Regions from separate parts of the Cronobacter universalis NCTC 9529 genome, predicted to be linked through region 2. Evidence: predicted binding sites of a transcription regulator. Region 2 holds the regulator's gene; each other region holds the start of a gene.
What was found. The regulator CRP, encoded in region 2, controls carbon source genes, mostly activating them, when cyclic AMP is high. The targets are predictions, from matches to a motif close to ATGTGANNNNNNTCACAT.
Positions count from the first base shown of each region.

Region 1: a site for CRP is predicted at 1,244-1,261, ahead of cytR (DNA-binding transcriptional regulator CytR). Genes of this name have one in related genera too.
Region 3: a site for CRP is predicted at 980-997, ahead of uxuA (mannonate dehydratase). Genes of this name have one in related genera too.
Region 4: a site for CRP is predicted at 1,972-1,989, ahead of AFK65_RS16595 (2-hydroxycarboxylate transporter family protein). Genes of this name have one in related genera too.

Region 1 is NZ_CP012257.1:142,005-145,131, reverse strand. Features, by position in the region: gene priA (primosomal protein N') at 1-1,147, shown strand, start outside; gene cytR (DNA-binding transcriptional regulator CytR) at 1,305-2,339, shown strand; gene ftsN (cell division protein FtsN) at 2,426-3,127, shown strand, end outside.
Region 2 is NZ_CP012257.1:3,911,914-3,915,040, forward strand. Features, by position in the region: gene AFK65_RS18095 (phosphoribulokinase) at 1-77, shown strand, start outside; gene AFK65_RS18100 (OsmC family protein) at 125-529, opposite strand; gene crp (cAMP-activated global transcriptional regulator CRP) at 840-1,472, shown strand; gene AFK65_RS18110 (YccS/YhfK family putative transporter) at 1,535-3,127, shown strand, end outside.
Region 3 is NZ_CP012257.1:2,878,252-2,881,378, reverse strand. Features, by position in the region: gene AFK65_RS13310 (mannitol dehydrogenase family protein) at 1-888, opposite strand, end outside; gene uxuA (mannonate dehydratase) at 1,095-2,285, shown strand; gene yeiP (elongation factor P-like protein YeiP) at 2,349-2,921, opposite strand; gene AFK65_RS22450 (hypothetical protein) at 3,113-3,127, shown strand, end outside.
Region 4 is NZ_CP012257.1:3,604,710-3,607,836, forward strand. Features, by position in the region: gene AFK65_RS16590 (fumarylacetoacetate hydrolase family protein) at 1-529, opposite strand, end outside; gene AFK65_RS16595 (2-hydroxycarboxylate transporter family protein) at 548-1,912, opposite strand; gene AFK65_RS16600 (ATP-binding protein) at 2,250-3,127, shown strand, end outside.

The DNA of each region.
Region 1 (3,127 bases), 540 kb from region 2:
GATTATTTTAGGCTCCGCGACGCCGGCGCTGGAGACGCTGCACAACGTGCGCCAGCGTAAATACCGCGTGCTGAAGCTGACGCACCGCGCGGGCAACGCGCGCCCGGCGCAGCAGCATGTACTGGATCTGAAAGGCCAGCCGCTCCAGGCGGGCCTCGCGCCTGCGCTGGTCGCCCGGATGCGTCAGCATTTGCAGGCGGATAACCAGGTGATTCTGTTTCTTAACCGCCGCGGCTTCGCGCCCGCGCTGCTCTGCCACGACTGCGGCTGGATAGCCGAATGCCCGCGCTGCGATCACTACTACACGCTGCATCAGTCACAGCATCAGCTGCGCTGCCACCATTGCGACAGTCAGCGACCCGTGCCGCGCCAGTGCCCGCAGTGCGGCTCCACGCATCTGGTGCCGGTGGGGCTTGGCACCGAACAGCTGGAACAGAGCCTGGCGCCGTTATTCCCCGGCGTGCCGCTGTCGCGTATCGACCGCGACACGACCAGCCGTAAGGGCGCGCTCGAAGAGCAACTGGCGGAAGTTCACCGCGGCGGCGCGCGCATTCTTATCGGCACCCAGATGCTGGCCAAAGGCCATCACTTCCCCGATGTCACGCTGGTGGCACTGCTGGATGTCGACGGCGCGCTGTTCTGCGCCGATTTCCGCTCGGCGGAGCGTTTCGCCCAGCTCTACACGCAGGTGGCGGGTCGCGCCGGACGCGCAGGTAAACAGGGCGAAGTGGTGCTCCAGACGCACCACCCGGAACATCCGCTGTTACAGACGCTGCTGCATCAGGGTTATGACGCATTTGCCGATCAGGCGCTCGCCGAGCGCGGCAGCGTCTCGCTTCCGCCCTACAGCAGCCATATTTTGATTCGCGCGGAAGATCACCATAACCAGGACGCGCCAGCGTTTCTCCAGCAGCTGCGCAATCTGCTTCAGGCCAGCCCGCTTGCCGATCAAAAACTCTGGCTGCTCGGCCCGGTGCCTGCGCTGCAGCCCAAACGCGGCGGACGCTATCGCTGGCAGTTGCTGCTGCAACACCCGTCGCGCTTACAGTTGCAACGAATTGTCGCGGGCAGCCTGCCGCTGGTGGGCACGCTTCCCGCCGCCCGTAAAGTGAAATGGACGCTCGACGTCGACCCGACCGAAGGCTGAACCGCGCCCCGCTTCTGCGAAACGGATCGTAAAATTTAATATCCGTCACATCTCCGATGTAATTTTTGTAACTGGCGCGCCCAATATCTGCTAAGAATGTGAGGCGTGTCAGATTACAGGACGAGTCTGCGCCCGCGGACCGCTACGAGGAGATGAAGTGAAGTCCAAAAAGCAGGTTGCCGCCGCAACCATGAAAGATGTCGCCGTTCGCGCCAGGGTCTCTACCGCGACGGTATCCCGTGCGTTAATGAACCCCGAGAAAGTCTCACAGGCCACCCGCAACCGCGTGGAGCAGGCCGCCATTGACGTGGGTTATCTGCCCGGATCGCTCAACCGTAACCTGAAGCGCAACGAATCGCGCACCATTCTGGTGATTGTCCCGGACATCTGCGATCCGTTTTTCAGCGAAATCATTCGTGGTATTGAAGTTACCGCGGCGGACCAGGGGTATCTGGTGCTGATTGGCGACTGCGCGCACCAGAACCAGCAGGAAAAAACCTTCATCGATCTCATCATCACCAAACAGATAGACGGCATGCTGCTGCTGGGCTCGCGTCTGCCGTTCGACGCCAGCAAAGAAGAGCAGCGCAATCTGCCGCCGATGGTAATGGCGAACGAATTCGCGCCGGAGCTGGAGTTGCCGACGGTGCATATCGACAACCTTACCGCCGCCTTCAACGCCGTGAACTATCTCCACGAGCTGGGCCATCAGCGTATCGCCTGTATCGCCGGGCCGGAAGAGATGCCGCTGTGCCACTACCGCCTGCAGGGCTATGTTCAGGCGCTGCGCCGCAGCGGCATGACGGTAGACCCGCATTATATCGCCCGCGGCGATTTCACCTATGAAGCGGGCGCGCAGGCGCTGGAACAGCTGTTAAGCCTGCCGCAGCCGCCGACGGCGATTTTCTGCCACAGCGACGTGATGGCGCTCGGCGCGCTGTCGATGGCGAAACGCCGCGGCTTCCGCGTGCCGGACGATCTCTCCATCATCGGCTTTGATAACATTGCGTTAGCGGAGTTTTGCGATCCGCCGCTCACCACCGTGGCCCAGCCGCGTTTTGATATCGGCCGCGAAGCCATGCTGTTACTGCTCAGCCAGCTCAATGGACATACCGTCAGCAGCGGCTCGCGTCTGCTGGACTGCGAGCTGGTGCTGCGCGGCACCACGCGCGCGCCGAAGCCGCGAAATTAACCGCCTTTAAGACTCCTTATCTGGTCAAAGGCCCGTCCCTTAAGTAACATGGCGGGCTGATAACGAATGGATACAGCGAAACGATAGTGGCACAACGAGATTATGTACGCCGCGGACAGCCGACGCCCGCGCGGCGCAAGAAAACCAGTCCCCGCAAAAAGCAACGTAACCTGCCTGCTGTTTCACCGGCGATGGTCGCTATCGCAGCGGCGGCGCTGGTCGCCTTTATTGGCGGTCTGTACTTTATTACGCATCACAAGAAAGAAGAGTCGGAAACCCTGCCGGGCCATAAAGTCACGGGCAATGGTCTGCCGCCTAAGCCTGAAGAGCGCTGGCGCTATATTAAAGAGCTGGAGAGCCGCCAGCCTGGCGTGCTGAAGCCGACCGAGCCTTCCGCCGGCGGCGAAATCATGAATCAGGATCAACTGACCAACGAACAGCGTCAGTTGCTCGATCAGATGCAGGCGGATATGCGCCAGCAGCCGACGCAGCTTAATGAAGTGCCGTGGAACGAACAGACCCCGGCGCAGCGCCAGCAGACGCTGCAACGCCAGAAGCAGCTTCAGCAGCAACAGCAGATGCAGCAGTGGAATAACACGGCGCAACAGCCGGTACGCACCGCGCCGCGCACGGAAGCCCCGCGCGCAGAAACGCGTTATCAGCAGCCGCAGACCCGCACCGTGCAGACGCAGCAGCCCGCGCGCACCACGACGCCTGCGCAACCGCCGCGTCAGCCGCAGGCGAACAGCGCGCCGTATCAGGATCTGCTCCAGACGCCGCCGCATACC
Region 2 (3,127 bases):
GCAAGATGGGGCTGGCGATGGAGCTTATCATGCTGCCGCTGGTGCAGCGGCTGATGGAAGGCAAGCAGATAGCGTGACAGAGTGGCCTGGCGGCGCTTCGCCTGCCGGGCCGCCCGTCGTCAGATTACGCCTCAATCACTTCATACGAATGGGTGATGTTGACCCCTTTGCCGAGCATCAGCGCCACCGAACAGTACTTCTCCGCCGACAGATCCACCGCGCGCGACACTGCCGCGTCCTTAAGGTCTTTACCCGTCACCACAAAGTGCAGATTGATATGCGTGAACAGACGCGGGGCCTCTTCGCGGCGCTCTGACGTCAGTTTCACTTCGCAGTCGATCACGTCGTGACGGCCTTTTTGCAGGATAGAGACCACATCAATCGCGCTACAGCCGCCTGCGGCTATCAGGACCATTTCCATCGGGCTCGGCGCTTTGTCGCCGGAGTTGCCGTCCATCAGGATCTGATGCCCCGAAGCGGACTCGCCAAGGAAGGTTAACCCTTCTACCCATTTCACTCGTGCATGCATGTTAATCGCTCCAGGCTATTCATTTTTCTGACAGATTACGCGCGCGCGTTCCCGGAGGCAATGGAAGCGCGACCTGCGTCAAGCTGAAACGAGACAACAGGAGACACCTGAGAAAAGCTATGCTAAAACAGTCTGGATGCAGCGGCGATACATTGATGTTACGCATGGGTGCAGAGGAGAAGACAATTTATCGGCTGCGATGTCCACGGACAGCCAACTTCCCTGGAAGCGGGAAGATGATGATTGCAAAGCCAGACAGGGGTTACGCGCCCTGTCTTTGGAGCCAGTTTAAAACAGAGGATAACCGCGCATGGTGCTTGGCAAACCGCAAACAGACCCGACTCTTGAATGGTTCTTGTCACATTGCCACATTCATAAGTATCCATCTAAGAGCACGCTGATTCACCAGGGTGAAAAAGCGGAGACGCTGTATTACATCGTTAAAGGCTCAGTGGCAGTGCTGATCAAAGATGAAGAGGGTAAGGAGATGATCCTCTCGTACCTGAATCAGGGAGACTTCATCGGCGAACTGGGTTTGTTCGAGGAAGGTCAGGAACGCAGCGCCTGGGTTCGCGCTAAAACTGCCTGTGAAGTGGCTGAAATCTCTTACAAAAAATTCCGTCAGCTGATCCAGGTTAACCCGGATATTCTGATGCGTCTCTCCTCGCAGATGGCTCGCCGCCTGCAAGTCACCTCCGAGAAAGTGGGTAACCTCGCCTTCCTCGACGTGACCGGCCGTATCGCGCAGACCCTGCTGAACCTGGCCAAACAGCCGGACGCGATGACCCATCCTGACGGGATGCAGATCAAAATCACGCGTCAGGAAATCGGCCAGATCGTCGGCTGTTCTCGCGAAACCGTTGGCCGCATTCTGAAAATGCTCGAAGATCAGAACCTGATCTCCGCCCACGGTAAAACCATCGTGGTTTACGGTACCCGCTAAAAAATCAAAAAACGGCGTGTCGCTTCGGTAACACGCCGTTTTTGTATCTATACTTCTCCCCTATGTGGCGTCGTCTTATCTATCATCCTGAAATCAATTACGCTTTACGGCAAACGCTGATCTTAAGCCTGCCGGTGGCGGTCGGGTTGATGCTGGGCCATCTTCAACAAGGGTTGCTGTTTTCACTCGTCCCCGCCTGCTGCAACATTGCCGGTCTTGATACCCCGCACAAACGCTTTTTTAAACGACTGATCATCGGCGCCTCGCTGTTCGCGCTGAGCAGCCTGGCGGTGCAGCTTCTGCTGTTACAGTCTGTGCCGCTGCCGCTCATTCTGCTGATGCTGGCGCTGCTGCTCGGCGTAACGGCGGAGATCAGCCCGCTGCATGCGCGTCTCCTGCCCGCGTCGCTTATCGCGGCCATCTTCACGCTAAGCCTCGCCGGAAATATGCCCATCTGGGAGCCCATGCTGCTCTATGTCCTCGGCACGCTCTGGTATGGCGCGTTTAACGGGTTCTGGTTCTGGCTGTGGCGCGAGCAGCCGCTGCGTGAATCGTTAAGCCTGATTTATAAAAGTCTCGCCGACTACTGCGAAGCGAAATACAGCCTGCTGACGCGCCACACCGAGCCGGAACAGGCGCTGCCGCCGCTGCTCGTGCATCAGCAAAAAGTGGTGGATCAGATAAGCCAGTGCTATCAGCAGCTACAGATGCTGTCGGCGACCAAACAGAACGGCTACAAGCGCCTGCTGCGCACGTTTCAGGTGGCGCTGGATCTCCAGGAGCACATTTCAGTCTCCCTGCATCAGCCCGCCGAAGTGCAAAAACTGGTGGAGCGCAGCCACGCCGAAGAAGTGCTGCGCTGGACGGCGCAAACCGTCGCCACGCGGCTGCGCACGCTTTCTGACGATATTCTCTATCACCGTTATTCACGCCGCTTCTCAATGGATAAGCAGATTGAGGCGCTGGCGAAAATCGCCCGCCAGCACCCGGACAACCCGGTCGGCCAGTTCTGCGAATACCATTTCAGCCGCATCGCGCGCGTACTGCGCACCCAGCGACCGCTCTACGCCCGTGACCTGATGGAGAGCGGCCAGCGTCGCCTGCCGCTGCTGCCGGCGCTGAAAAGCTATCTGTCGCTGAAATCCGCGGCGCTGCGTACCGCCGCGCGTCTGGGCGTAATGCTGGCGGCGGCGGGCCTGTTAGGCAGCGCGTTCCAGTTGCCGAAGCCGTACTGGATCCTGATGACGGTGCTGTTCGTCACGCAAAACGGCTATGGCGCGACGCGGGTGCGCATCCTGCACCGTGCCGGCGGCACGCTGGCCGGGCTGATTATCGCGGGCATTACGCTGCACCTGAATGTGCCGCAGGGCTATACCCTGCTCGGCATGCTGCTGGTGACGTTAATCAGTTATCTGATAATCCGGCGGCACTACGGCTGGGCGATGATTGGCTTTACCGTCACGGCGGTCTATTCGCTGCAAATCCTGACGCTCAACGGCGAGCAGTACATCGTGGCGCGCCTGATAGACACGCTGTCCGGCTGCCTTATCGCATTCGGCGGCATGGTCTGGCTCTGGCCCCAGTGGCAGAGCGGTCTCCTGCGCCAGAACGCGCATGACGCGCTGGAAGCAGACCAGGAGGCGCTGCGCCTGATC
Region 3 (3,127 bases), 1.0 Mb from region 2:
GTTCAGCATTCTTAACTTCATCTGCTCCCACGGCAGCACGTCATCCACCATCTGCACGCCCGCGTCTTCCCAGGCGGGACGGCCCGCGACGAAGTTATCCTCTATCACCCACTGAATAAAAGGCTCGCAGCTGATGGCGCACGGGTCAGCGACGCCTAGCGTATCGGCTATCTCCTGTAAGGATTCCGGTGTCGCCGCCGGCACGATACGGTCAACCATCGTACCGGGGAAGGTGACGTTTTCAGCAATCCATTGCGCCAGCGACGGATCGCGCTTGTGCGCCATGCCGAGCACCGCTTCGCGCACCACATGGCCGTTATCAGGAATGTTATCGCAGGAAAGCACGGTAAACGGCGCGTGCCCGCGTTCGCGGCGGCGGTGCAGCGCTTCGACGAGCAGGCCGGGCGCGGAGTGCGGCTGGTGCGGGTTTTCAAGATCGTGCGCGATACGGCTGTTTTGGGTATCGAGATGGCCGGTCGCGGGATCGATGCAGTAGCCTTTTTCCGTAATGGTTAATGAGACGATAGCGACCTGCGGCTCGCAGAATTTCTCGATAATCGCGTCCATCCCGTCGAGCTTCGCGTTGAGGCATTCATTTACAGCGCCAATAATAATAGCCTGATTACCGTCAGCGCCTTTTTCCAGCACCGTATAGAGATGATCCTGGGCGCGTAGCGCGCTCATCAGTTCATCGCCGCTGAAAAGACTTATCTCGCAGATGCCCCAGTCGCCGCCGTTCAGGTTTAGCACCCTGTCGGTCAGCAGCGCCTGATGCGCGCGGTGAAACGCGCCGAAGCCGAAATGCACGATGCGGGTTTGCAGGGCGCGGCGGTCGTAAGTCGGGCGTTGAACCGACGCGGGCAGCGTGGCGGAAGCGATATTATTCATTTCTCACATATCCTGATAACCATTATTTAACAAAACCAGTGTAAAGTTATATGACAGCAAATTGAATTGGTGTGCCGTAAATATCCGGGGAATGTGAGCTGGATCAATAGCGGCTCGCGTGCGGTTTGACGGTTCTGGTTAAACATGTATGGTAGTCATCATAGAGGTTAGCAGTATTGGTATAACAACTTTTTAAGGAGAGGGCGATGGAACAAACCTGGCGTTGGTATGGGCCGAACGATCCGGTATCGCTGGATGACATCAGACAGGCCGGGGCGACCGGCATCGTCACCGCGCTGCATCACATTCCTAACGGCGAGGTCTGGCCGGTGGAGGAGATCAAAAAACGTCAGGCGGAGCTGGCGCAAAAAGGCCTGACCTGGTCGGTGGTCGAAAGTATTCCGGTGCATGAAGATATTAAAACCCATACCGGGCAATACGATCGCTACATCGCAAGCTATCAGCAGAGCATCCGCAATCTGGCGGCCTGCGGCATCGACACCGTCTGCTATAACTTCATGCCCATTCTTGACTGGACGCGCACCGATCTGGAATACACGCTGCCGGACGGCTCAAAAGCGCTGCGTTTCGATCACATCGCCTTCGCGGCATTTGAACTGCATATCTTAAAACGCGACGGCGCGCGTCATGATTACACCGACGATGAGCAGCGCCAGGCGCAGGACTATTTCAGCGCGATGAGCGAGGCGCAAATTGAGACGCTGACGCGCAATATCATCGCCGGTCTGCCGGGCGCGGAAGAGGGCTATACGCTGGATCAGTTCCGCGCGCGCCTGAGCGAGTACGACCATATCGATAAAGCCGCGCTGCGCGACAACATGGCGTATTTCCTGAAAGCGATTGTCCCGGTGGCGGAAGAAGCGGGCGTGCGCCTGGCGGTCCACCCGGACGATCCGCCGCGCCCGATCCTCGGCCTGCCGCGCATTGTTTCCACCATTGAAGATATGCAGTGGCTGAAAGAGACTGTCGACAGCATCTATAACGGTTTCACCATGTGTACCGGCTCATACGGCGTGCGTGCGGATAACGACCTGGTGCGGATGGTCGAAACCTTTGCCGATCGCATTCACTTCACGCATCTGCGCTCCACCTGCCGAGAGGCGAACCCGAAAACCTTCCACGAGGCGGCGCATCTGTATGGCGACGTCGATATGGTGGCGGTGGTGAAAGCGATCCTGACCGAAGAGCAGCGCCGTAAAAAAGCAGGCGATCTGCGCCCGATCCCGTTCCGCCCGGATCATGGCCACCAGATGCTTGACGATCTGCGCAAGAAAACCAACCCCGGCTATTCGGCGATTGGCCGCCTGAAAGGGCTGGCGGAAGTGCGCGGCGTGGAGCTGGCGCTGAAAAAAGTGCTGTTCCCGGATTTGCTGTAAGCCGTCAGCACCGCCATAAAAAGCCCCGCACTGGCGGGGCTTTTTATTTTTACAGGATGCTAACTACTCGGCGCGGCCCATATAGCGGCGTTCTGCGATATGTACGCGGATTTTCTCACCGGCGCTCAGGTACTCCGGCACCTGAATCACAACGCCGGAAGAGAGCGTGGCCGGTTTAGAGCGGGCACTGGCGGAGGCGCCTTTGATGCCCGGCGCGGTTTCCACAATTTCCAGATCCACCGTCTGCGGCAGTTCGAGCGCCAGCAGCTGGCCGTCCCAGGTCAGCACCTGCATATCCGGCATGCCGCCTTCCGGCATAAACAGCAGCTCTTCTTCAATCTGATCTTTGGTAAAGGTATATGGCGTATAGTCTTCTTTATCCATAAAGACATACTCGTTGCCGTCGACATAGGAGAAATCGACAAAGCGACGGGTCAGCGTAATGGTGTCCAGGATATCGTCGCCTTTAAAACGCTCTTCCACTTTCTGCCCGGTGCGGACATCGGAAAAACGCATTTTGTACAGCGTGGCCGCGCCGCGCGCGCTCGGCGACTGAATATCGATATCTTTCACAATCAGCAGTTTGCCGTTGTAATTCAGCACCATACCTTTTTTAATTTCATTCGCTCTTGGCATCGACGTGTCCTGTTAAGCTGGAATATGCAAAATATCGCGACAAGTTACTCGCGAGACACGCGCCAGGCAAGCGGAATTACGCACATTGCGAGGCATGCCGAAAAAGCGGCACGCGGCGGTTTTTTAAGCCGCAGGGCTGTACCTGGCGAGGCAAAAGGCTACAATGCCCGGCTTTCACGCGAGGAGCCGCCATGCCGATTTCCATC
Region 4 (3,127 bases), 310 kb from region 2:
CGGTCTGCCGCCAGTTTTTGCCTGCCGTAAACCAGGTGTGCTGCCAGTCGCGCGCCGAGCCGTCCATGTAGCAGCTGTAGCCCGCCACGTGCGAGAGCGCCGCCTCGCGGGCGATGTTCTCGCCGCCGCGCCCGATAATCACCGCAAGCTCCCCTTCGTAATCAAACTCGCTGGAGTGGCGCGGTTTGAGCACCGGCGCGTTATGGCCGGTCTGCGAATCCGGGAAGCGGACAAACAGCGTCGGCGCCGGGTTGTGCTGGTCGAACTCTTTGCGTTTCTCGGCGTAGTTCATGCCCACGCAGAGGATCTTCTCCGGCTGCTCGATAACCGGCAAAAACGTCACGTCGCAGAGTGCGAAATCAGCGGGCGCCTGCGCATGACAGCGCGCCTGTTCCAGCGCGTCCCGCGCCAGCAGCGTTTTGAGATCCGCGTAGTGCGCCCCGAGACGGGCGCCCAGATCCACCACGCCGTTATCCGTGACAATGCCGTAACTACGGCGGCCCTGATGGAGATAACTCGCAAGTTTCATAACAACGTATCCTGACGATTAAACAAGGAAATTGCCCAGCACCAGCAGCGCGAGCGAGACGTTAATCGCGCCGCCGATGCGGGTGGCGATCTGAGCGAAAGGCATTAAGGTCATGCGGTTGCCCGCGGTGAGGATGGCGACGTCGCCGGTGCCGCCCTGCCCGCTCTGGCAGCAGGAGACGATGGCCACATCAATCGGGTGCATACCGATTTTCTTGCCGACGAAAAAGCCCGTCGCCACCAGCGCCGACACGGTGCTGACGATCACCAGCAGGTTGTTGAGCGTAAAGGCGTGCATCAGCTCTTCCCACGGGGTGATTGCCACGCCGACGGCGAAGAGGATCGGGTAGGTCACGGAGGTCTGGAAGAATTTGTAGACCACCTGCGAGCCTTCCAGAAGGCGCGGAGAAACGCCGTGCGCCAGCTTGATAAAGACCGCGATAAACAGCATGCCAACGGGTGCGGGCAGGCCAATCAGCTTATGGCCGAGCATACCGAGCATATAGAGCAGCACCGCCAGCAGCGCGCCGGAGGCAATAGTGGTGACGTCAGCCTTGCCGCTGAACGCGGTGGTCAGCGTCTGGGCTTGCGGTTTGTCGCCGCGATCCGGCATCAGTTCGCCTTCGCCGGTCAGGTGCGGATAGCGTTTGCCAAGCTGGTTAAGGCAACCGGCGATGATAATCGCGGTGAGGCTGCCGAGCATCACGATAGGCAGCACGCGGCCCAGCGCCACGCCCTGATCCATATGCAGCAGCGTCGCGTAGCCGATGGAGAGCGGGATCGCCCCTTCACCCACGCCGCCCGCCATGATAGGCAGGATCAGGAAGAAGAAGATCTGGAACGGCTCCATGCCCAGCGCGATGCCGACGCCCATCCCCACCAGCATGCCGACGACTTCGCCGCACAGCATCGGGAAGAAAATACGCAGAAAGCCCTGGATCAGCGTGGTGCGGTTCATGCTCATGATGCTGCCGACGATAATGCAGCAGATGTAGAGATAGAGAATGTTGGTGGATTTATAGAATTTGGTGGTGGATTCCACGACTACATCCGGCAGCCAGCCGTAATAGACCAGCGCGGAAGGAATGAAGGTGGCGCAAATCGCCGCCGCGCCCATTTTGCCGACCACCGGCAGGCGCTTGCCGAACTCGCCGCAGGCGAAGCCGAAGAACGCGAGGGTGGCGACCATCACCACGATATCGCTCGGCAGCTTGCCGCCGAGACAGTCAATGGCGATAAGCGCGCCGGAAAGGAGAAACAGCGGCAATGGAATAATCCCGATTTTCCAGGTATCCATGATATGCCACCACTTTTCTTTCAGGGATATTTGCTTCGCAGCGGACGGGGTGTGGGGTACAACGTAAGAGTCATCGGTTGTGCTCATTTTTATTAAGCTCCGTAGTTATATTTCCCGGTAAGCGTAAAAGAGGTTACCCTTACAATTTGTGAGGAAGGCCGAATCAGCGCCGGTAATTTAATGGCACCTATGGTGTTTATGGTTTTAATTAGCGCGATGTGATCTACGCGTAATTTACAGGCGTGGTTTTTATGGCGTTTATTCCAGGCGGCCTTTTTTCGGCCTAAAAACGTAACGCGGGTAAACAGTTACCGCCGCGCGGCTTGCCTGTGGAGGGGATCACAAGTTTCAGGCGCCGTTCCGGTAAGCGCCTGAAAAAATGGTACAGTTCTCTATTGTTTACATTCCGGCGCGCCAATAAATGATGAAGTTTTCCTTTCGCATAAAGTTATTTATTCACCTCATCATATTCTTCTCCGTATTGTTTACGGCGCTCGGCGTTTATTATTATCTCGACGTCAGCCGCCAGCTTTATCAGGAGATGAGCAGTCGCGCGAGAATACAGGCGGAAGAGATTTCTCTCATTCCATCATTACGTGAAGCCGTCAGGCAACGTAATATCCCGGCGATTAATACCTTTATGACGGGCATGGCGCGCCACAGCGACGCCAGCTTTATGGTTATTGGCGATGAGAAAGGTCTGCACCTGTTTCATTCCGTCTTTCACGATCGCACCGGCACCCCGCTTATCGGCGGCGATAATCAGGAGGTTCTGGAAGGCAAAACCATTACCAGCATTCGCCGGGGCGGGCTTGGGGTGTCGCTGCGCAGCAAAGCGCCGATTTTTGACGACCAGGGCCGCGTCATCGGCATTGTCTCGGTCGGCTATCTGACCAGCTATCTCGATACCATTACGCTTGGCAAAGTGGTGAATATCCTGATTGGCGCGCTGCTACTGCTGCTGGCGCTGTTTATCTTTTCGTGGTTTTTCACCCGCAGCATTAAAAAACAGATGTTTTTTCTGGAGCCGCGGGAAATCGGGCTACTGGTGCGCCAGCAAAAGGCGCTGATGGAATCCATCTACGAAGGCGTTATCGCCATCGACGAGCATTCGCGCATCGCGGTGATTAACCGCGCCGCCAAGCGGCTGCTGGGGCTGAACGTGTCGTCGCGTTCGCTGCGCGGGCAGCCGCTGGAGGCGGTACTGAACCCGGTCTCTTTTTTCTCGCCGCAGGTGATGCTCGAAAACGACACGCATGATGAGATTTGCGTGTTTAACCATCTGACGGTGATCGCAAGCCG